Pseudolabrys taiwanensis: one gene and its partner. Each later gene encodes a partner of the first gene's protein in a complex. Links are inferred from orthologs where the notes say so. Each region holds a gene or a part of one and is shown on either strand. Other genes may lie near its edges.

Region 1 (5,751 bases):
TCATTGCAGCACCACACTTTTCATCACGCCGGCCCGAGGAAGTGCCGCACCGTCTCGATGAACTTGCCGACCGAGATCGGCTTCGACAGATAGGCCTCGCAACCGCCTTCGCGGATGCGCTCTTCGTCGCCCTTCATGGCGAAGGCGGTGACGGCCACCACCGGGATCGCCTTCAGTTCGGCGTCGTCCTTGAGCCACTTCGTGACTTCGAGGCCGGAGACTTCCGGCAACTGGATGTCCATGAGGATCAGATCGGGCCGGTGCTGGCGCGCCAGATCGAGCGCCTCGATACCGTTGCGGGTACCGATGGTCCGATAGCCGTGCGCTTCCAAAAGATCGTGGAAGAGCTTCATATTGAGCTCGTTGTCCTCGACGATCAGGACGGTTTTCGCCATCGCCCGTTTGTCCCCAACGCTTCCACGAGGCCGGCCCCACCTGCCGTCGCCAGCCCGCGCGTCCTCGGGCATGATCGGCTAGAACCGTAATGCCGATGTGTTGAGAAAAGGCAAATCCAATTGAAGAAACAGGCCCCTAGAGCAGCCCACGAGGCCGCAGAAGCTTTGGCGATTCAGGCGTTTACCTATATCGCGGGCGATCCCGAACGGCTCGGCCGGTTCCTCGCGACCACCGGCGTCGGCCCGGCCGAGATTCGCGCGGCCAGCGCCGAACCGGGCTTCCTGCGCGGTCTGCTCGAATATCTGGTCTCCGACGAGGCTTTGCTGACCGGTTTTGCCGCCGAGGCGGGCTTCCGGCCCGAAGATCCGGTCAAAGCGCTGGTCGTGCTCGGCGGCAGCCATTGGGAGCGCGACGTGCCGTGAGCTTCTGCCGCGATTGCCTGGCCGATGCGCCGCCGACGGCCACGCGCTGCCGCGCCTGCGGCTCGCCGCGGCTGATGCGGCACGCGGCGGCGGACAAGCTGACGATCGCCCATATCGACTGCGACGCCTTCTACGCCACCATCGAGAAGCGCGACGACCCTTCCCTCGCCGACAAGCCGCTGATCATCGGCGGCGGCAAGCGCGGCGTGGTGTCGACCGCCTGTTACATTGCGCGGACCTATGGCGTGCGCTCGGCGATGCCGATGTTCGAGGCCATGAGCCGCTGCCCGCATGCGGTCGTCGTCAAACCGAACATGGCGAAATACGTCGACGTCGGCCGCGAGGTGCGCCGGCGCATGCTGGCGCTGACGCCCTTGGTCGAGCCGTTGTCGATCGACGAAGCGTTCCTCGATCTCACCGGCACCGAACGTCTGCACGGCATGAGCGCGGCGAAGGTGCTGGCGCGTTTTGCCATGGAGGTCGAGCGCGAGATCGGCATCACGGTGTCGGTCGGCCTGTCGGCCAACAAGTTCCTGGCCAAGATCGCGTCCGATCTCGACAAGCCGCGTGGCTTTGCCGTCATCGCACCCGAAGAAGCGCCCGCCTTCCTCGCGCCCCGGCCGGTCGGCTTCATCTACGGCGTCGGCGCGGTGAGCGCGGCCAAGCTGGCGCAAGACGGCTTCCGCACCATCGCCGACCTGCAACGCGCCGAGGAGCGCGACCTGATGCGCCGTTACGGCGAGGAAGGCATGCGGCTGTGGCGCCTCGCGCGCGGCATCGACACGCGCCGTGTCGATCCCGAGCGCGAGACCAAGAGCGTTTCGGCGGAGACGACGTTCGACCGCGACATCGGCGAATTCCGTCCGCTCGAACAGACCTTGTGGGAATTGACCGAGAAGGTGTCCGGCCGCCTGAAGAAGCAGGCGTTGGCCGGTTCGACCGTGACGCTCAAGCTCAAGAGCGCGGACTTCAAGATCCGCACGCGGGCGCGTTCTCTGAATGGGCCGACGCAGCTTGCCGCCACCATCTTCGCCGCCGGGCGCGATCTGCTGAAGAACGAGGTGGGCGGCACGCGCTACCGGCTGATCGGCATCGGCGTCAGCCATCTGGAAGAAGTCAGCGGCGAGGAGCTTTCCGACCTGCTCAACCGCCGCGAAGCGCAGGCCGAACACGCGATCGACCGACTGCGCGAGAAGTTCGGCAAGGCCGCGGTGGTGAAGGGCTTGGCGATCGAGGAAGAGTAGATTTTGTTGTCATTGCCGGGCATAGCCCGTCGAAGACGGGCGTGAACGCCCTTATGCCCCGGCAATCCATGACGCCGTGCATCCTGGCAGAACCGAACGTATGGCTGTCGTGCGTGGAGACTCATCATGGATGCCCGGGCCGAGCCCGGACATGACGCCGAGTGCGTAGCCGAGCCGCCGCGCTGCGCGCTGCGGCTCAGGATGAGGCTCACATCTGCTGCGGCCGATGCAATGCGCAGCTCAATCAGTTGACCCAGCGCTTCAGCAGCACGGACGCGTTCACGCCGCCGAAGCCGAAGCCATTGACCATCGCGTAATCGACGGCACGCGCGCGCGGCTCACGTCCAATCAGATTGAGATCACTGAACGCATCGTCGGCCGTTTCCAGATTGAGCGTCGGCGGCAGAATGCCCGAACACAGTGCGCGGACCGTGAAGATGACACCGGCCGCACCAGCCGCGCCGAGCAGATGGCCCGTAGATGACTTCGTCGAGGAGACAGCAACGCCCGCGCCATTGAACACGCTGCGGATCGCCGACAACTCGGCGGCGTCGCCGAACGGCGTCGATGTCGCGTGCGCGTTGATGTAACCCACATCGCGGGCATCGATCCCGGCGGCGTTGATGGCGAGCCGCATGCAGCGCTGGAGGCCGGCGCCATCCTGCGGCGCCGCGACCATGTGATAGGCGTCGGACGTGGTGCCATAGCCGACCAACTCGGCGAGCGGCACGGCGCCGCGCGCGAGCGCATGATCGAGTTCTTCGACGACCACCGCGGCTGCGCCCTCGCTCATGACGAAGCCGTCGCGATCGGCGTCGAAGGGGCGCGACGCGCGTTCCGGCGTGTCATTGAAGCGCGTCGACAGCGCGCGCGCGGCCGCGAAGCTGCCAAGGCTGACGCGCTCGATACAACTTTCGGCGCCGCCGCAGATCGCGACGTCGATCTCGCCGCTGCGGATCATGCGCGCGCCGTCGCCGATCGCCTGCAGGCTCGCGGCGCAAGCCGTGACGGGCGCGCCGATGGGACCGCGAAAACCGTAACGGATCGACACCTGCCCGGCCGCGAGATTGACCAGGAACGACGGCACGGTGAACGGCGACAGCCGGCGCGAGCCATGTTGATCGGTGGTGTGCACGGCCTGCTTCATCGTCGCGAAGCCGCCGATGCCGGAGCCGATGATGGTCGCGGTGCGTTCGCGCTCCGCATCGCAGTCGGGCTTCCACGCGGACTGGGCGATGGCCTCGTCCGCGGCCGCGAGCGCGAACTGGATGAAGCGATCCATGCGCTTCTGGTCTTTGGCGCTGACGATGCGCTGCGGATCGAAGCCGCCTTCGGCGTCCTCGGACGTGTCGGACACGACACCGGCGATCTTCGCCGCGACGTCCCCGACAAGATTATCGGACATCCGGCGAACGCCCGACCGGCCGGCCAAAAGCCGTTGCCAAACGAGATCCGTGCCACAACCAAGCGGGGAGACGATACCGGAGCCGGTAACAACGATACGGCGCATTGTGCTCCTTCCGAGCGATGAGACGATCACCGCTCGCAAGGAAAAATGCGGCCGGCCTTGGGCACCCAGGGTTCGGGCTCTGTGGAGGGACCACGCCCGTTAGACCTAAGAAACACTTCTATTACGGCATCAAGACAGCAAACCGGGCGGCCCGACAACACAAATATGATCGCTCACACCGCTCGGCGCTCATTCCGATACCACGGGCTCATCGGCAGGGTTTCGCCTGCTTCACGTCCAGCGAGGTCATCTCGCCGGCAATGGTGAAATCGCTGTAGTCGAGCACCAGCGCACGCGAAATACCATTTTCATAGAGTTCAAAACTGATCGCATAGACCGGCGTCTGCTCGCCGGTCTGCTCCTGCTTCTGCGACTCCTGCACGAAATAGCTGATGGTGACCGGCCAGCGCGTGAGCTTGGCGAGCTCCGGCACCTTGGCCGCGGCATCGTTCACCGGCTTTTCGCCGGGCTTGATCGGGCGGCCGATGACGGTGAGCGTGTTGTAGAGCTTCTCGCCGGTTTCCGAGCCGTCATAGACCGGGAATTCGAGAATGGTTTTACCGGCGCGCGCGGCAGCGATGATCCGCCGCATATGCTCGGTCGGGAAAACGGCGCCCGCCGGCATGGTCAGCTTCTTCTCCTGTGGCTTGCTCAGCGCCACCGCAACCGCCTTCGCGTCGCGTTCGGCGCGGCCGTTCACCGAGTCGGTCGGCGTATCGTTGAGCAGGTTCTCGGAGTTGAAGCGGAACTTCGTGGCCTCACCGTCTTCCCAGGTGGTCGAGCGCAAATCGTTGACCGCCGCCTTGCCCTCGCCCGAGTCTAGCTCGGACACCTGGCGGAACTTCAGCTCGTAGCCGTCGCAGGCATTGCCGGAGAAATCGTACAGGATGCGGCCGCGCACGGTCTCGATGCCGCGGTTGCCGCGCGTCTTGGTGAGCTTGAGATCGTAGACAGCCCGATGCGGCGTCAGCACCACCCCGTCCGTCGGCGGCGCCGCCGCGGCGGGTCCCAGCACAGCCAGGGCGACGACGGCCGGCAGGCTCAGGCGTTGCACGTTCGCGAGAAAGGTCATCGGCGGCTCTCCAGGGCGGCGAATCCCGCCTCTCGCCCCAGCAAGACGGGAACATCCGGGCAAGATAGAGGCCGCCCCACTGCGCCGCAACGCCGCCGCGCGCGGCGCTTGCGTCCATTACCGCCTTCGGCCAAGGATGCCCGCGCAGTCGTTGAGGAGACAGGACATGGCCGGCACGGTTGAACAGAAGCTCGCAAGTCTCGGCATCACCTTGCCGACCCCGGCCGCGCCAGTGGCCAATTACGTGCCGTTCGTCCGCACCGGCAATCAGCTCGTCGTGTCCGGTCAACTCTGCTTCGGCCCCGACGGGAAGCTTGTGGTGACCGGTCAGCTCGGCGGCGGCGTCTCGCTCGAGGACGGACAGAAGGCCGCACGCGCCTGCGCCATCAATCTCATCGCTCAGGTGAAAGCGGCTGTCGGCGACCTCGACAAGGTCGTTCGCGTGGTACGCCTCGGCGGCTTCATCAACTCCGCACCGGGTTATGGCGACGGCCCGAAGGTCATGAACGGCGCCTCCGACCTGATGGTCGAGGTGTTCGGCGACAAGGGCCGCCACGCCCGCTCGACCGTCGGCGTCGCGGCGCTGCCGGCGCAGGCGGCCGTCGAGGTCGAAGGCCTATTCGAGATCGCATAGCCGAACCATGCCGGGGCTCGATTGGCTGACCGCACGGCCGATCGCCCATCGCGGGCTGCATGACGCCGCGCACGGCGTCATCGAGAACACACCGTCGGCCTTTCGCGCCGCCATCGACGGCACCTACGGCATCGAATGCGATGTCCAGTTGAGCGGCGACGGCGAAGCCGTCGTGCATCATGACGACGTGCTCGGCCGCCTCACGGAGGGCGGCGGCCGTCTCGCCGATATGACCACCGCCGCGCTCAAGGCGCTACCGTTCAAGCAGACGGCGGACCGCATGATCACCTTGGGCGAGCTGTGCGATCTCGTCGCCGGCCGCGTCACCTTGGTGGTCGAGATCAAGAGCCACTTCGACGGCGACACGCGGCTCGCCCGCCGCGCCGCCGAGCTGCTGCAAGGCTACGCCGGGCCGGTCGCGGTGATGTCGTTCGACCCGCAGATGATCGTGGCCATCCGCGATGTCGCGCCGG
Region 2 (16,383 bases), 2.8 Mb from region 1 along the record:
GTCCCACAGCACGCCGCCGGCGTAAGGGCTGATGAGCGGGCGCACGGCGGCGAGGCTGCCGGCATTCACCAGCTCCCAGGCGCTGCGCATGCTGGTGAAATAGAGGTTGTTGGCGGCGATCGACTTGGTGCCGTCATAGATCACCAGGATGAAGGCCGCCGCCAGCAGCAAGAGACCAAGAAACCTGAAGAAAAACCGGATCATCGCCTGCGGCCGTCGTTTGTACAGAAACACCGTCAACGGCACCGAGTTAACGGTCGGACGGCCGGGTTGCAAGACACGCAGAGGGGGCCTGCCTTGAGTGAGCCGAAGCCGTTCGGCTACGTTTTGCCCTTGAGAACGGTCAATCGCCTAGCCCTGCAACAAAATATCGCGCATTTTTATTTCCGAGAATAGGTTCCCACCTTTCGAGAAATTGCGCTACGGTCCCCGGCCTTCAGCCTTCCCCCGCTCTAGGAGTTGAAATGCCTGCCAAGCCCCCCGGCCTGAAACGGCCGACCTTTACCGACCAGGAAGCCCTGCAGTTTCACTCGTCCGGCCGTCCCGGCAAGCTGGAGGTGATCGCCACCAAGCCGATGGCAACGCAACGCGACCTGTCGCTGGCTTACTCGCCGGGCGTGGCGGTACCGGTGCTGGCAATCGCGGAGGATGAAAGCCGCGCCTACGACTACACCACCAAGGGCAACTTCGTCGCCGTCATCACCAACGGCACTGCCATCCTCGGCCTCGGCAATCGCGGGGCGTTGGCGGCCAAGCCCGTGATGGAAGGTAAGGCGGTGCTGTTCAAGCGCTTCGCCGACATCGACTCCATCGACCTCGAAGTCAATTCCGAGGACACCGACGAGATCATCAACTGCGTCAAGCTGCTGGGCAAAGGCTGGGGCGGCATCAATCTGGAAGACATCAAGGCGCCGGAGTGCTTCGTCATCGAGCAGCGCCTGCGCGAGCTGATGGACATCCCGGTCTTCCACGACGACCAGCACGGCACCGCCATCATCGCCGCCGCCGGCCTCCTGAACGCGCTCGACATCACCGGCCGCACCATCGAGGACACCAAGCTCGTGTGCAACGGCGCCGGCGCTGCCGGCATCGCCTGCCTCGAACTGCTCAAGGCCATCGGCTTCAAGCCGGAAAACCTGATCCTGTGCGACACCAAGGGCGTCATCTATCAGGGCCGCACCGACGGCATGAACCAGTGGAAGTCGGCTTATGCGGTGAAGACCGATAAGCGCACGCTGGCGGAAGCCTTTGAGGGCGTCGACGTTGCTTTCGGCCTGTCGGTCAAAGGCGCCTTCACGCCGGAAATGATCAAGTCGATGGCGCCGAACCCGATCATTTTCGCCATGGCCAATCCGGACGCCGAAATCACGCCGGAAGAAGTGGCCGCGATCCGCGACGACGCCATCATGGCGACCGGCCGTTCGGACTATCCGAACCAGATCAACAACGTTCTCGGCTTCCCCTACATCTTCCGCGGCGCGCTCGACGTGCGCGCGTCCGCCATCAACATGGAGATGAAGATCGCGGCCGCTCGCGCCCTCGCCGATCTCGCGCGCGAGGACGTCCCTGACGAGGTCGCTTCCGCTTACGGCGCGCGGCCGAAGTTCGGCCCGGACTACATCATTCCGGTGCCGTTCGATCCGCGCCTCATCTCTTACGTGCCGCCGGCGGTGGCGCAGGCGGCGATGGATACCGGCGTCGCGCGTAAGCCGATCGTCGACATGGAGATCTATCGCCAGCAGCTTTCGGCGCGCCGCGACCCGATCGCATCGACGCTGACGCAGGTCTACAACCGCGTGCGCCGTCAGCCCAAGCGCGTGGTGTTCGCGGAGGGCGAAGAGGAGCAGGTGATCCGCGCCGCCGCCAACTTCGTCGGCCAGGGCCTTGGCACGCCGGTGCTGGTCGGCCGCGAGGACCGCGTCAAAGCAGCCGCGGCGGATAACGGCATCGATCTCGACGGCATCGAGATCATCAACGCGCGGCTGTCGACGCGCAACACGGCGTACATCAACTACCTCTACGAACGGCTGCAGCGGCACGGCTATCTCATCCGCGACTGCCAGCGGCTGGTGAACACGGACCGCAATCACTTCGCCGCCTGCATGGTCGCGCTCGGCGATGCGGATGCCATGGTGACCGGCGTCACCCGCAACTTCTCGGTCGCGCTCGAGGACGTGCGCCGGGTGATCGATCCCAAGCCGGGCCATCGCGTCATCGGCGTATCGCTGGTGGTCACGCGCGGCCGCACGGTGCTGGTGGCCGACACCGCCGTCACTGAAATGCCCGCCGCCGAGGATCTCGCCGACATCGCGGTCGAAGCCGCGGGCGTCGCGCGCCGGCTCGGTTATGAGCCGCGCGTCGGCATGCTCGCCTTCTCCACCTTCGGCCATCCGCAGGGCGAGCGTTCGGAGCGCGTCATCGAGGCGGTGAAAATCCTCGATCACCGCCGTGTCGACTTCGAATACGACGGCGACATGGCCGCCGACGTCGCGCTCAATCCCGAGCTGATGACGGCCTATCCGTTCTGCCGCCTGTCGGGGCCGGCCAACGTGCTGGTGATGCCGGCGTTCCACTCGGCGTCGATCTCGACCAAGATGCTGCAGGAACTCGGCGGCGCCACCGTCATCGGCCCGCTGCTGGTCGGCCTCGACCGGCCGGTGCAGATCGTGCCGCTCGGCGCCAAGGACACGCAGCTCGTCAATCTGGCGGCGCTCGCGGCGTTCAATGTGAGCGGCTAACGGCGTTCGTCATGGCCGGGCATAGCCCGTTGAAGACGGGCGCAAATGCCCTTGTGTCCCGGCCATTCACGCCTTTCTATGTTACGCAAAAGAGCAACGCGGATGCCCGGCACAAGACCGGGCATCACGCATGCCGAGAGGAAACGCATGTCCAATAAAACGCTCTCCGGCGTCATCGCCGCCATCGCCACGCCGATCGACGACACCGGCGCGCCCGATCTGACGCGCGTCATCAAGCTCGCGCGCTTCCTGCTCGACAATGGGTGCGACGGCTTGAATGTGTTGGGCACTACCGGCGAAGCCACATCGTTTGCGCTGGCGGAACGCCAGGCGGTGATGGACGCCTATAAGGCGAACGGCCTGCCGCTTTCGCGGCTGATGGTTGGTACCGGCGCCGCCGCCGCCGCCGACGCCGTCGCGCTGACGCGTCATGCCGCCGCGCTCGGCTTCGGTGGCGCGCTGGTCCTGCCGCCCTTCTATTACAAGGGCGTGCCCGATGACGGCCTCGTCGCGTACATCGACGCCATCGTGACGGCGACGGCGGACAGGCCGATCCCGCTTTATCTCTACCACTACCCGGCGATGTCCGGCCTGCCCTGGACCATCCCGCTGATCAAACGTCTGCTGGAACTGCACCCCTCCCGTATCGTGGGCCTGAAGGACTCCTCCGGCGACATGGACTACGCGCGCGCCGCCGCCGCGCTGTCGAAGGACTTCGCGGTGTTCCCGTCCACCGAGGCCTGCCTGCTGGAGGCGCGCGGCGGCACCTTTGCCGGCTGCATCTCGGCCACCGCGAACCTCAACCCCGACCTGTGCGCCCGTGCCTGGGGCGCGGGCGACGCCGCCGCGCTCGACGCCGCGGTCGCCATCCGCCGGCTGTTCGAGGGCAAGCCGCTGGTCTCCGGCGTGAAGGCCCTGCTCGCGCATATCCACGGCGATCCGGCCCTGGCCCGCATGAAACCGCCGCTGGCGCCGCTGCCGGCGGCCGACCGGACCGCGGTCGCGGCCGGCTACGACGCCGTCCGGGCCCGCCGGGTGGCCTGAAAATTGAGGCCCCGACGGGCGTTGACGCCCGGGCGGGGTCTCTTTATAAGCCTGCGTCTTGGCGGCCGGGATACGCCCGGCCCCGCACCTTTTCTTATATATCTAGGCCGCTGCAGCGGAATTCCCGCCGAGAGCGCCGACGCCAACGAGAGATCAGATGGCCAATACGAAGTCCGCCCGCAAAGCCACGCGCGTCATCGCGCGCCGTACCGAAGTGAACAAGGCGCGCCGTTCGGTGCTGCGTTCGTCGGTCCGCAAGGTCGAGGAAGCGATCGCGTCGGGCGACAAGAACACCGCCGCCGCCGCGCTGCAGGCCGCCGAACCGGTGATCATGCGCGCCGCGCAAATCGGTGTCGTTCATAAGAACAATGCCAGCCGCAAGGTCTCGCGCCTCGCGCACCGGGTGGCTAAGCTCGGCAAGTAACATAAGACTGCCTTGCGCTGAGAGCCCCGCCGTCGCGGGGCTTTTCTATTACAGCTCAGAGAATAAAGTTCAGGCTGTCGTCCGCTTTTCATGAGGCGGACGGCAGCCTTTTTCTATGTTGCAGAACGGTCATTCCGCCGTCAGAAAACTTTGAGCGCTCCGATTTTACTTGACGGATATTCGCTCATCCGCGCGCTAAGCCCTGTGCCGCAACGCTTTCTCGCGAACGGCTACATTGTAAAACGATCATGAATCTCGTCGGCAAGTTAAAGACTTATCGAGCATGAATTCGCGGGACCGGAAAAATCATCCTATCAAGCATCGACGACATCACCCGCGATGAAATTTTTTTAAGTCCGGCGACACATTCAAGAATCTCGTCGCGCGCACAGATTCCGCACGAACGATCAACAGTTTGGAAATCTCTTTGCGACGCAGCAGAGCAACACCGTCGCGGCAATTACGACATACACGTAACACCGACGCATAAAGCCGTTGCTCACATGCTTCGCTCGTGTATCTTCATTCGGCGCCCCGGCTTCTCCGCGGCGCGTTACAGCAAAAGGTCAACGGCACGCTCATCGGCGCATGAGAACGGCTTTTATTTGCCCGATCGCAAATGCGATCACGATGGCACAACAAAAAGCCGCGAACAGACGTCAGAGCGTTGGACTTGTTCCCTGGGAGGTCGGCGCAGCAGACGTACGTAAGCTTGATGGATGATGCGAAGACTGAGGAACTGATCCAACTACCGTGTAGTTGAGCACGTAACTGATCCGGGCCCCCATTGCCCGAAGAACATTTGAGGGGGATGACAATGACAGATGCAGGGACAGTGTCGGCGACCAAGTCCGACCGCGTTGGACACGAAGTGTTCGATGCTTGTCCGTGTTGTCCTGTCGTGCCGTCATTCTCCTCCTACGTGGATTCCCTGACGCCGTTGTCGCTGATGCGTGTCCGGGGCATCCGCGGAGCGGTTTCCCCACCCGCGGGTTGAGACGCAAGGCTCTCTCGACCGCGGCCGCTGTCAGCTCGGGCATGATGCCCGCTGCATGTACCGTTGCCTCCAAAGAGATCATCGAGTGAGTAGTTGCGTCGCGTATCCGGCGTGTCGGCGGCTGTATGCCGCTTGTGCCGGGGCCACCCGAGTTCATTTCAACAATAGAAGCGGATAGAGCAGGTAGAATGTCGAACGCGGATCAGGATAGCTGGTCACGAGTCAAAGAACGTCTGCGCGCCGAAGTCGGCGACGACGTTTATTCGAGCTGGTTTGCCCGCATGGACCTGGAAGGCATCGAGGATGGCGGCGTCCGCCTCTCGGTTCCGACCCGCTTCCTCAAGAGCTGGATCCAGTCGCACTACGCCGAGCGCGTGCTCGCCTGCTGGCAAGCGCAGCAGCCGGAAGTCGGCCGTATCGAACTGATCGTGCGCTCCGCCGTGCTGAAGCCGGCCGCGCCTGTGGTGAAGAAAGCCGAGCCGATGCCGGCTGCCGTCAGCAATGGCAGCGGCGCTTATGCCGGCATCAACGGCAACGGTCATGGGCGGGTGTCGACTGTCGGCGACCCGGGCATGCACGATGCGCTGGGCGGCTCGCCGCTCGATCCGCGCCTCACCTTCGAGAGCTTCGTCGTCGGCCGCTCGAACACGCTCGCGCACGCCGCCGCCAAGCAGGTGGCGATCGCGCGCCGCAACGATCCCGTGATGTTCAACCCGCTTTACATCCATGCGGGTGTCGGCCTCGGCAAGACGCATCTGCTGCAGGCCATCACCTGGGCCGGCAACGCGGCGGGCGAGCGCAAGGTGCTCTATCTTACCGCCGAGAAGTTCATGTACGGCTTCGTGTCGGCGCTGCGCACGCAGACCGCACTCGCGTTCAAAGAAGCCCTTCGCGGTATCGGCGTGCTGGTGATCGACGACTTGCAGTTCCTGCAGGGCAAGTCGACGCAGGCCGAGTTCTGCCACACGCTCAATGCGCTGATCGATGCCGGCCGTCAGGTCATCATCGCCTCCGACCGGCCGCCGTCCGATCTCGAAAGCCTCGACGATCGCGTGCGCTCGCGTCTGGCCGGCGGTCTCGTGGTCGAGATGGGCACGCTCGGCGAAGAACTTCGCCTGGAAATCCTCAAGGCCCGCGTGCTCGCGGCCCGCGCGCATCATCCGAGCTTCGACGTGCCGCTGCCGGTGCTGTCGTATATCGCCAAGACCGTCACGCATAACGGCCGCGACCTCGAAGGCGCGCTCAACCGCCTGCTGGCGCACAACAAGCTGACCGGTCACCCGGTGACCCTGGAGATGGCCGAGCGCGAAGTGCGCGACCTGATCCGGCCGCAGGAACCCAAGCGCGTCAAGATCGAGGACATCCAGCGCATCGTCGCGCGGCAGTACAATGTTAGCCGCTCCGACCTGTTGTCCTCGCGCCGTACGGCCAACGTCGTGCGCCCGCGTCAGGTGGCGATGTATCTCGCCAAGACGCTGACCCTGCGCTCGCTGCCGGAGATCGGCCGTCGCTTCGGTGGCCGCGACCACACCACCGTTCTGCACGCGGTGCGCAAGATCGAGGGCCTCGTCGGCAACGACGTCGCGCTCGCCGAGGAGATCGAGATCCTGAAGCGCCAGCTGCAGGAGTAAAAGGGGTCTCGTACCGACGTCTGACCGTCACCCTGAGGTGGCCGCCGCAAGGCGGCCCTCGAAGGGGGACAGCCCGTGCCCGTCATCCTTCGAGGCTCGCTTCGCTCGCACCTCAGGATGACGGATCAGGGGCCACAGCCGCGGCGCTGCCCTGTGGACCGCCTGGGGATAGGAGCGGGGAGCAAAAACGCGCCCTTGCGCATTTGCCCCGCTCTTGCCACCTTTGCCCCCCGGCGCCCGCATTCCGCGGGCGGCCGGCTTGGTGTCACGCCCGTTCCCGGGCTTATTCCGGCGCCTAAGCGGGTCTTCCATGAAAGTTACTGTCGAGCGTGCTGAACTGTTGAAGTCGCTGGGCCACGTCCACCGCGTGGTCGAACGGCGCAACACCATCCCAATTCTCGCCAACGTGCTGGTCAAGGCCGACAAGGGCGCCCTGAGCCTGAAGGCGACCGACCTCGACCTCGAAGTCACCGACACCATCGCCGCCGAGGTGACGCCGGGCGGCTCGACCACCGTGCCGGCGCATATGTTCTACGACATCGTGCGCAAGCTGCCGGACGGCTCGCAGATCGTCATCGAAGGGTCCGGCGACCGCGCCGTGCTGTCGATCCGCGCCGGACGTTCGCGCTTCACGCTGCAGACGCTGCCGGAGAGCGACTTCCCCGATCTCGCCGCCGGCGAGATGACGCATTCGTTCAAACTGCCGGCCGCCGACCTCAAGCGGCTGATCGACAAGACCCAGTTCGCGATCTCCACCGAGGAGACGCGCTACTATCTCAACGGCATCTACCTGCACGCGGCGGGCGCGGCCAATGCCGCGACCTTGCGCGCGGTGGCGACCGACGGCCACCGCCTCGCGCAATGCGAATTGCCGCTGCCCGAGGGCGCGGCCGGCATGCCGGGCATCATCATCCCGCGCAAGACCGTGGGCGAAGTGCAGCGCCTGATCGACAGCGGCGAAGGCGAGATCGCCATCGAGTTGTCGGCCGGCAAGATCCGCTTCACCATCGGCCCGGTGGTGCTCACCTCGAAGCTGATCGACGGCACCTTCCCCGATTACGGCCGCGTCATCCCGGTCAACAACGACAAGAGCCTCGTCGTCGACAAGAAGGACTTCGAGGCGGCGGTCGACCGCGTTTCGACGGTGTCGAGCGAACGCGGCCGCGCGGTGAAGCTGTCGATCACCGGCGGACGGCTGGTGCTGTCGGTGACCAATCCGGATTCAGGCAGCGCCACCGAAGAGCTCGAGGTCGACTACGATTCCGAGCCGCTCGATATCGGCTTCAACTCGCGCTACCTGCTCGACATCGCCGCGCAGATCGAGGGCGAGGTGGCCGTGCTCAAGCTTGCCGATCCGGGCTCGCCGACCCTGATCCAGGACCGCGACGCCAAGGGCGCGCTCTACGTGCTGATGCCGATGCGGGTGTAGCGCCGTCGCCGCTTGCTCGGGTACCCTCTCCCCTTGCGGGAGAGGGTGGCGCGCGATAGCGCGCCGGGTGAGGGGTCGGTGCCAGCAGGCTTTCACCATCGTCCGACGGCGAAGAAGAGCCGCAGCTTCGCGCGGCAGATGCGCCGTGCTCCGACCGAAGCCGAAGCCAGAATGTGGCGGCTGCTGCGCGACCGCAGACTCGCAGGGTTCAAGTTCCGTCGCCAAGTACCGCTGGATGGCTCCATCATCGACTTCGTTTGCTTCGACCACCGCATCATCATCGAAATTGACGGCAGCCAGCACTTCTCGTCACCACGCGATCAAGAGCGGGATCGGCATTTTGCGCGCGAGGGATTTCGCGTCCTTCGCTATTGGAATAACGAAGTTCTGCAGACACCCAATTCCGTCTTGGAAGACATTTTCGCGCGTCTCACGAATGGCACGGACTGACCCCTCACCCGGCGCGCGCCCGAACTCGGCTATAGCCGAGTTCGGCACTTTAGAGTGGTCGAAGTCGGATAAATCCGACTTCGACTGCGCGCCACCCTCTCCCGCAAGGGGAGAGGGTCGGCTGCGGCCTATGGCGCGGCACAGCCAATGACCGCTGCCTTCATCCGCCGCCTGACGCTGAGCAACTTCCGCAGCTATCACGCCGCGCAGGTGAGGCTCGACCGCGCCGGTCCCGTGGTGCTCACCGGCGCGAACGGCGCCGGCAAGACCAATATGATCGAAGCTATCTCCATGCTCGCGCCCGGCCGCGGCCTGCGCCGCGCCACCATGGACGAGCTGGCTTTTTCGGAAGGCGGAGGCACTTGGGCGATCAATGCCGAGATCGAAGGCATGCTCGGCCTTGCAACGCTCGGCACCGGCATCGATGCGCCGGCGGGCGAAGACGGCTCGACGTCGCGCAAATGCCGCATCGATCGCGAGCCGGTCTCGTCGGCCACCGCTTTCGCCGATCATCTGCGCGTCGTCTGGCTGACGCCGTCGATGGATCCCCTGTTCAACGGCCCCGCCTCCGAACGGCGGCGCTTTCTCGACCGCCTGGTGCTGGCGGTCGACGCGCAGCACGCCAGCCGCGTTTCGGCGCTCGAGCGCGCGCTGCGCTCGCGCAACCGGCTGCTGGAGGATCCCAAGAGCGATCCGCATTGGCTCGACGCGGTCGAGCACGAGACGGCGGAAGTCGCCGTCGCCGTCGCCGCCGCGCGCGCCGAGACGGTCAACCGCCTGTCCGGCGCCCTCGCCGTCGCGCATGAACAGACGCCGGCCTTTCCCTTCGCCGAGATCAGGCTCGATGGCTGGATGGAGCAGTTGCTGCCGGCTTACAGCGCCGGCGAGATCGAAGACCGCTATCGCGCGCTGCTGAAAGACGGCCGCGCGCGCGATGCCGCCGCCGGCCGCACGCTCGACGGTCCGCACCGCTCCGACCTGATCGTGACGCACGTGAACAAGGGCGTTGCCGCCGGCAACGCCTCGACCGGCGAGCAAAAGGCGCTGCTGATCCGTCTCGTGCTCGCGCATGCCTCGCTGATCAAGGACATGACCGGTTACGCGCCGCTCTTGCTGCTCGACGAAGTGGTGGCGCATCTCGATCCGGGGCGGCGCGCCGCGCTTTACGACGCGTTGGCGGCGCTCGGCGCGCAAGTATGGATGACGGGCGCGGACCCGGCAGCCTTCGGCGACATCACCGATCGCGCGCAGGTCTTTGTGGTGCGTCCGGGAGAAGTGGCCCCGGCAGGTGCCAACTAGTACCGCTGTTCCCATTCATCGAGAAATGTTGAGAGCGGCGGCGCCGGAACTATAAACGCGCGCTGAGATTTCTATCTTACATGCGGCGGGATGCCGTAGCTCCAGCAAAAGCGAGGAGTGCGAACGCGATAGGATCAAGGGGTGCGACCGTGGAAAACGATACGACAGAGCAGATCAAACAAGAACTCCATCGCACCATAGACCGCATGCGGCACGATCTGGACCGTGTGGAAATACTTACCGCAGCCTTGAGCGTGTTTGCCCGGCCCATCCCCGAATACGAGCCGACATTCCTGCATATCCGGCACGCCACCCGCGGCGTTCACAAGCTGGGAACCTCGGACTAGACCTCGCCGAGCAATTCGCGCCGCTGCCGTTCCGACGCATCGGAGTAACGCCGCAGCGCATGCGCCTCGCTGAGCAGGCCCAGCACCTGCCGCCGCTCCGACGAATCCACCACGGGCAGCGCTTCCGCTTCGAAGCGGTCGAACGCGGAGATCGCTTCCTGCGCGGTCATTTGCGGCAAGAGCACGTGATCCTTGTGGTGCAGGATATCGCGCAGGGACACCGTCGCGCCGAGTTCGGGCGCGTGCGCCTCCGCGACCAGCACCATGCCGGCGTAACGGCCGTCTTCGTCGACGGCGATCACCTGGTTGGTCGAGCCGATGGGAAAGGCTTCGCGGAAGGCGGAGACCGGCGTCTCGACCGGGCTGGTGCGCACATCGGCGCGCATCATCTGGCCCACGGTCAGATCGCGGATCCAACCGACATCGGCGGCGCTGCGGATCGTTTCGCCGCGCAAGTGGAAGCGCCACGTCGCGAACGAGTAGCCGAAGAACTCGCGCGTCACCTGCATGGAAACGATGGCGGCAATGAGCACCGCCGTCGCCAGCCAGAGGTCGCCCGTCGCTTCCAGCGCGATGAAGGTCATGGTCAGCGGGCCGCCGATCACCGACACCGACAGCGCGCAGAGCCCGATGATGGCATAGACGTCCGGGTCGACCGTCGCGTTGGGCAGGACCAGGGCCAGCCCGCTGGCGAACAATTGCCCGCCGAGCGCCCCTAAGAGCAGCGAGGCGAAGAACAAGCCGCCGCGAAAGCCGGAGCCGAGCGAGATGATCGAGGCCAGCGCCTTCAACACGAAGATGGTGGCCAGCATCGTGATCGGCAGCTTGATGAGGCCGGCCAGATGCAGGGCGCCGTGGCCGGAGGCCATGATGTGCGGCGTGACCAGCGCCATCAGACCGACGAGCGTGCCGCCGATGGCCGGACGATACTGCGACGGCACTTTGAGCCGCACATACAGGCGCTCGCAGGCGGCGACGCCGCGCATGATGGCGATGCCGATGATCGCCGCCAGCAAGCCGACACCGGCGGCGATCAGCACATCGCGCACGCCGACCACAGCGATGGCCTTACTTTCGATGCCGAAGGGGAAGGGCGAGAAGGCCTGGGCCGTGAGAAAGCCGACCAGCGAGGCGACCCCGACCGGCGCCAAACTGGCGATCGAATAGGTGCCGATCACCAGCTCGAAGGCATAGAAAGCACCGCCGAGCGGCGCGCCGAAAGCCCCGGCGATGGCCGCCGCCGCGCCGCAGCCGACCAGCACGCGCATATCGCTCCGGCGCAGGCGGAAAGCGCGGCCGAGCCCGGACGAGATGCCGCTGGCGAGCTGGGTGTAGCCGGCCTCGAGCCCGACCGAGGCGCCGATGCCGCTCGACCAGATGGTCTGGGCGGCCACGATCAGGCTGCCGCGGATCGACATCCGCCCGCCGTGCAGGGCGTTCGCCTCGATGGGGTCGACCTCGGTCCCGCGCCGGCGGGCGATGTAGGCCGCGACAATGCCGAACAGCAGGCCGCCGATGCTGGGCACCAGCACCGCGTAAAGGGGGTTAATGGACGATTGCGCCGACAGGCGCTCCCCCGGGCCGATGCGAAACAGCAGGGTGTGCATCAACCCGACCAGCTCGCTCATGGCGGCGATCACGAGACCGCCGGTCACGCCGGCCACCACCGCCAGCAGGATAATGCTGGATTCCCGGGCGCGGACGATCGCGCGCAGCCGATGCGGGACCTCGAAGGGCCGGCTCGGTGGCTTCTCAAGCTTGGGGCTGAACCAACGCATCGACACGCACGACAGGGACGCGGAATTTGCTTGCTTAGAGGCCAACTCGCGACCGCGCGCAAGCGAATTGCCGATAATTCTTGCGCCGGATGGAACCGAATCCTGGGCTGCGCATTCTCAACTTTTGGTGGGGTAGTAAACGAGGTCCGGCTTGGCGCAGGACCCGAACGCGTGTGCGGGGGGTTGCGTGAAAGCCGACGTAAAATCCGAACAACTGCCGACGATTGAAAAGGCTCCGACGGGCATCCAGGGCCTCGACGAGATCACCTATGGCGGCCTGCCGAAGGGGCGGCCGACGCTCCTGTGCGGCTCGGCCGGCTGCGGCAAAACCTTGTTCTCGATGACGTTCCTGTACAACGGCGCCGTCCAGTTCGACGAGCCGGGGGTCTTTATCGCTTTCGAGGAGCAGCCAGGCGATCTCATCAAGAACGTGGGCTCGCTCAGCTACGACGTCGAGCGGCTGATCGCCGAGAAGAAGCTCGCCATCGATCACGTCCACATCGAACGCAACGAGATCGAGGAATCCGGCGACTACGACCTCGAGGGCCTGTTCATCCGCCTCGGCTTCGCCATCGACTCGATCGGCGCCAAGCGGGTGGTCATCGACACCATCGAGACATTGTTCGGCGGCCTCGACAATCCGGCCATTCTGCGCGCCGAGCTGCGGCGCTTGTTCGAATGGCTCAAGGAAAAAGGCGTCACGGCGATCATCACCGGTGAACGCGGCGACGGGACGCTCACCCGGCACGGTCTCGAGGAATACGTCTCGGACTGCGTCATCCTGCTCGACAACCGCGTCGTCGACCAGCTCGCCACCCGCCGCATGCGCATCGTAAAATATCGCGGCTCGGCGCACGGCACGAACGAATACCCGTTCATCATCGACGAGGAAGGCATCACGGTGATGCCGATCACCTCGACCGGCCTCTCCCACGACGCTTCGACCGAACGGATCACCAGCGGTATTGCCGATCTCGACGCCATGCTGGAGGGCAAGGGCTTCTACCGCGGCTCCAGCATCCTGATCTCGGGCATGGCCGGCAGCGGCAAGTCGACAACCTCGGCGCATTTTGCCGATGCCGCATGCCGCCGCGGCGAACGCTGCATCTACTTCGCGATGGAAGAGTCGCCCACGCAGATCATCCGCAACATGCGCGCGATCGGCCTGGACTTGCAGCGATGGGTCGACAACGGCCTGTTGAAATTTTCCGCGAAGCGGCCGAGCCTCTTTGGGCTCGAGACGCATCTCGCGTCCATGCATCGCGACGTCGAGCTGTTCGATCCCTCTAGCGTTGTTGTCGACCCCATATCGGCGCTGCTCGGCGCCGGCGTCACCGGCGACGTCCATTCGATGATCCTGCGACTCGTCGATTTCCTGAAAGCGCGGGCCATCACCGCGTTCTTCACGAACCTGACGCACGGCAAGACCGAGAACGCGACGACCGACATTGCCATTTCGTCGCTGATGGACGCTTGGCTGCTGCTCTATAACCGCGAGAGCAATGGCGAGCATAACCGCGAACTCTACCTGCTGAAGGCGCGCGGCATCGCGCATTCGAACCAGGTCCGCGAGTTCCTCATCACCTCCCAAGGCATCAAATTGCGCGATGTCTATGTGGGGCCGGCCGGCGTTCTCACCGGCTCGGCGCGCATACAGCAGGAGGCAAAGGAAACGGCCGAACGTCTGCACCGCGACCAGGAAGCGACAAGGCGGGCCCGCGAGATCGAGCGCCGGCGGCGGCAGATCGCGGCGCAGATCGAGGTTCTGCAGGCGCAGCTGGCGGGTGAAGAAGAGGAGGCCGGCATGCTCGAGGGCGAAGCGACCGCGCGCGAGCAGCGACTGGCGAAGGACCGGGCCCAACTCGCGCTCAACAGAAGCGCGTCCCGTCAAGACAACCAAGAAAAAGGCCGATAGCAATGGTCGCTCCGACCGAGGGGTACAATCTACGTCTCTATGTGGCGGGCCAGACGCCGAAGTCGGTCGCGGCCATCGCCAATCTCCAGAAGATCTGTGAGACGCATCTGCCCGGCCGCTACAACATCACGATCATCGATCTGATGAAGGACCCGGCGCTGGCGCAGCGCGATCAGATCGTCGCGATTCCGACGCTGATCCGTCATCTGCCGGAGCCGCTCAAGCGCATCATCGGCGATCTCTCCAACGCAGAGAAAGTGCTGGTCGGCCTCGACATCGCCCCGACCTGACGGTGCGGAGAACGACGTTGGATAAACCGGACATCGATCGCCTCGCGCTGCTCCACACCGCCTCCGACGCGGAAGAAACGGTCCGCGCCATTTACCAGGGCGCGGTCGATGCGGTCGTGGTGCAGGGCCGCAACGGCCCGCAGATCGTGACGCTGAGCGGCGCCGACGAGCCCTACCGCGTTATCGTCGAGCGCATGACCGACGGCGCGCTCACGGTCTCGACCGAAGGCGTGATCCTCTACGTCAACCGGCGCCTGTCGGAGATGACCGGCGAAGAGGCCGGCGCGCTGATCGGCAAGCAGTTCGCGTCCCTGTTCGCAGGCGCCGTGCCGGAGGACATCAACAGCTGGACGCAGCCGGCCGACGGCGGCGTGCGCTACGAGGCCAATCTCGCGCGCGGCGCGGCGGCATCCTTGCCGGTTTCGGTGTGGGCGGGTCCGGTCGCGCTCGGCGACCGGCCGGCGGCGCTGGTGACGATCAGCGACCTGTCCGTGCAGCGGCGCGCCGACGAGATCGCGGTTGCCGAGCGCTTCGCGCGCTCGATCCTCGAACAGGCGACCGACGCCATCCTGGTGCTCGATCCGAGCGGCCGCATCACGCATGCGAGCTGGGCGGCCGAGCAGTTGGTGCAGACCTCGCCGATCGGACGGCAGTTCTCGGACGCCTTTCCGCTCGTCACGGCCGATCCCACCCAGGCCGGCGCGCTCGAGCGCTATTCCGCCCCGATGCTGGATTCGCTGCTCGCGACCCGTCCTTTCCACGGCCTGGAGGTGCGTCTGCGCGGCCGTGAAAGCGATGACAGTAACGCCCGCACTTTTCTCTTGAGCGCCGGCCCCCTGCTCGATCAGGCCAAGCAGGTGGTCGGCTCCATCGTCACGCTGACCGATATCTCGGCCCGCAAACGAGCCGAAGAGCAGCAGACGATGCTCGTCGCCGAGCTCAATCACCGCGTGAAGAACATTTTGGCCATCGTGCAGTCGATCGCGACGCAGACCGTCCGGAATACCGGCTCGCTCGACGGCTTCAAGGAAACCTTCGGCGGCCGCCTGCGAGCGCTGTCGGTGGCCCACGATGTGCTGACAAAGACGCGATGGGGCGGCGTCGAGGTGACGCAGCTGCTGAAGGAGATCATGTCGCCTTACCGCGAGCGCGTCAGCATCGAGGGGCCGCCGCTGGTCATGTCCTCGCAAAGCATCGTGCCGCTGTCGATGGTGCTGCACGAGCTGATGACCAACGCCGCCAAATACGGCGCCTTGTCGTCGTCGGGCCACATCCTTCTGACCTGGCAAAAGAGCGAGGCACCGGCGACGGTGCAGATGGTCTGGCAGGAAGAAGGGGGCCCGCGCGTGGCCGGGGGTACGCGCCGCGGCTTCGGCACCAAGCTGATCGAGCGTGTGATGAGCTACGACCTCGAAGGTTCCGCCGGGCTCGACTTCCAGCCGAGCGGCCTGGTGTGCACGCTGAGCTTCCCGATCGCCGGCCCTCGGTTCTCCCTGCAGGACCCTCCCGCCTCCACAGCCGCGCTCGGCTAGGCGAGGAAATGCTTCTCGCAGGCCTGGCGTAGCCTCCGCTCGTCAAACGGCTTGGACAGGCGCGGCAGGGCGCGATAGGCGTCCGGGTACAACGTCGCGTCGTCATAGCCCGAGGTCAGCACCACCTTCAGGCCGAGATCGAGAAGTTCGGGCAGGACGCTGAAAATCTGGCTACCCCGCAAATTGACGTCGAGCAGCGCCCCGTCGAGATTGCCCGCGCGCGCCAAGCGCACCACGTCCTCGATGCGGCCCACGGGGCCGACGACCTCGCAGCCGAAATGGTCCAACGTCGTCTCGAGATCGAACGCGATCAGGCTTTCGTCTTCGGCGACCAGGATCCGGAGGCCCTGAAGGCTGGTTTTGCGGGGCTGATCCACTTGGCCGATTTTCCTTCTTATGTCGGCCAATAGGCATGGGGGACGCACGTCTGACAAGTCCTGCATTCATTGCAAACGCCGAACGGGCGCCATGGGTTCAAGAGGCTTTTTAGGGGCCGCGATCCGGGCGGA

What was found.
Region 2: the proteins of DW352_RS04020 (region 1) and dnaN are in contact, whole or in part, in a solved structure (PDB 1OK7), measured with the Escherichia coli proteins. The link is inferred for Pseudolabrys taiwanensis from one-to-one orthologs.

What each region holds. Positions count from the first base shown.
Region 1 is NZ_CP031417.1:836,147-841,897, reverse strand. What follows is about bases 1-2,938. They hold DW352_RS04020 (DNA polymerase IV), read left to right. Parts: upstream 1-814; coding sequence 815-2,062; downstream 2,063-2,938. Other genes in these bases: fabF (beta-ketoacyl-ACP synthase II), read right to left, coding at 2,307-2,938; DW352_RS04025 (DUF3572 domain-containing protein), read left to right, coding at 516-818; DW352_RS04030 (response regulator), read right to left, coding at 24-395; DW352_RS04035 (PleD family two-component system response regulator), read right to left, coding at 1-4. Outside these bases: more of fabF, read right to left, coding at 2,939-3,572; DW352_RS04010 (cell envelope integrity EipB family protein), read right to left, coding at 3,781-4,644; DW352_RS04005 (RidA family protein), read left to right, coding at 4,811-5,278; DW352_RS04000 (glycerophosphodiester phosphodiesterase family protein), read left to right, coding at 5,286-5,751. UniProt on the Escherichia coli protein: Poorly processive, error-prone DNA polymerase involved in translesion repair and untargeted mutagenesis. Copies undamaged DNA at stalled replication forks, which arise in vivo from mismatched or misaligned primer ends.
Region 2 is NZ_CP031417.1:3,666,252-3,682,634, forward strand. Bases 6,310-9,203 are described here. They hold dnaN (DNA polymerase III subunit beta), read left to right. Parts: upstream 6,310-7,144; coding sequence 7,145-8,263; downstream 8,264-9,203. Other genes in these bases: dnaA (chromosomal replication initiator protein DnaA), read left to right, coding at 6,310-6,834; DW352_RS17430 (endonuclease domain-containing protein), read left to right, coding at 8,342-8,713; recF (DNA replication/repair protein RecF), read left to right, coding at 8,861-9,203. Outside these bases: DW352_RS17400 (hypothetical protein), read right to left, coding at 1-204; DW352_RS17405 (NADP-dependent malic enzyme), read left to right, coding at 465-2,738; DW352_RS17410 (dihydrodipicolinate synthase family protein), read left to right, coding at 2,886-3,782; rpsT (30S ribosomal protein S20), read left to right, coding at 3,940-4,206; more of dnaA, read left to right, coding at 5,392-6,309; more of recF, read left to right, coding at 9,204-10,012; DW352_RS17440 (hypothetical protein), read left to right, coding at 10,162-10,359; DW352_RS17445 (chloride channel protein), read right to left, coding at 10,356-12,137; circadian clock protein KaiC, read left to right, coding at 12,325-14,052; DW352_RS17455 (circadian clock KaiB family protein), read left to right, coding at 14,055-14,342; DW352_RS17460 (sensor histidine kinase), read left to right, coding at 14,360-15,874; DW352_RS17465 (response regulator), read right to left, coding at 15,871-16,251. UniProt on the Escherichia coli protein: Confers DNA tethering and processivity to DNA polymerases and other proteins. Acts as a clamp, forming a ring around DNA (a reaction catalyzed by the clamp-loading complex) which diffuses in an ATP-independent manner freely and bidirectionally along dsDNA.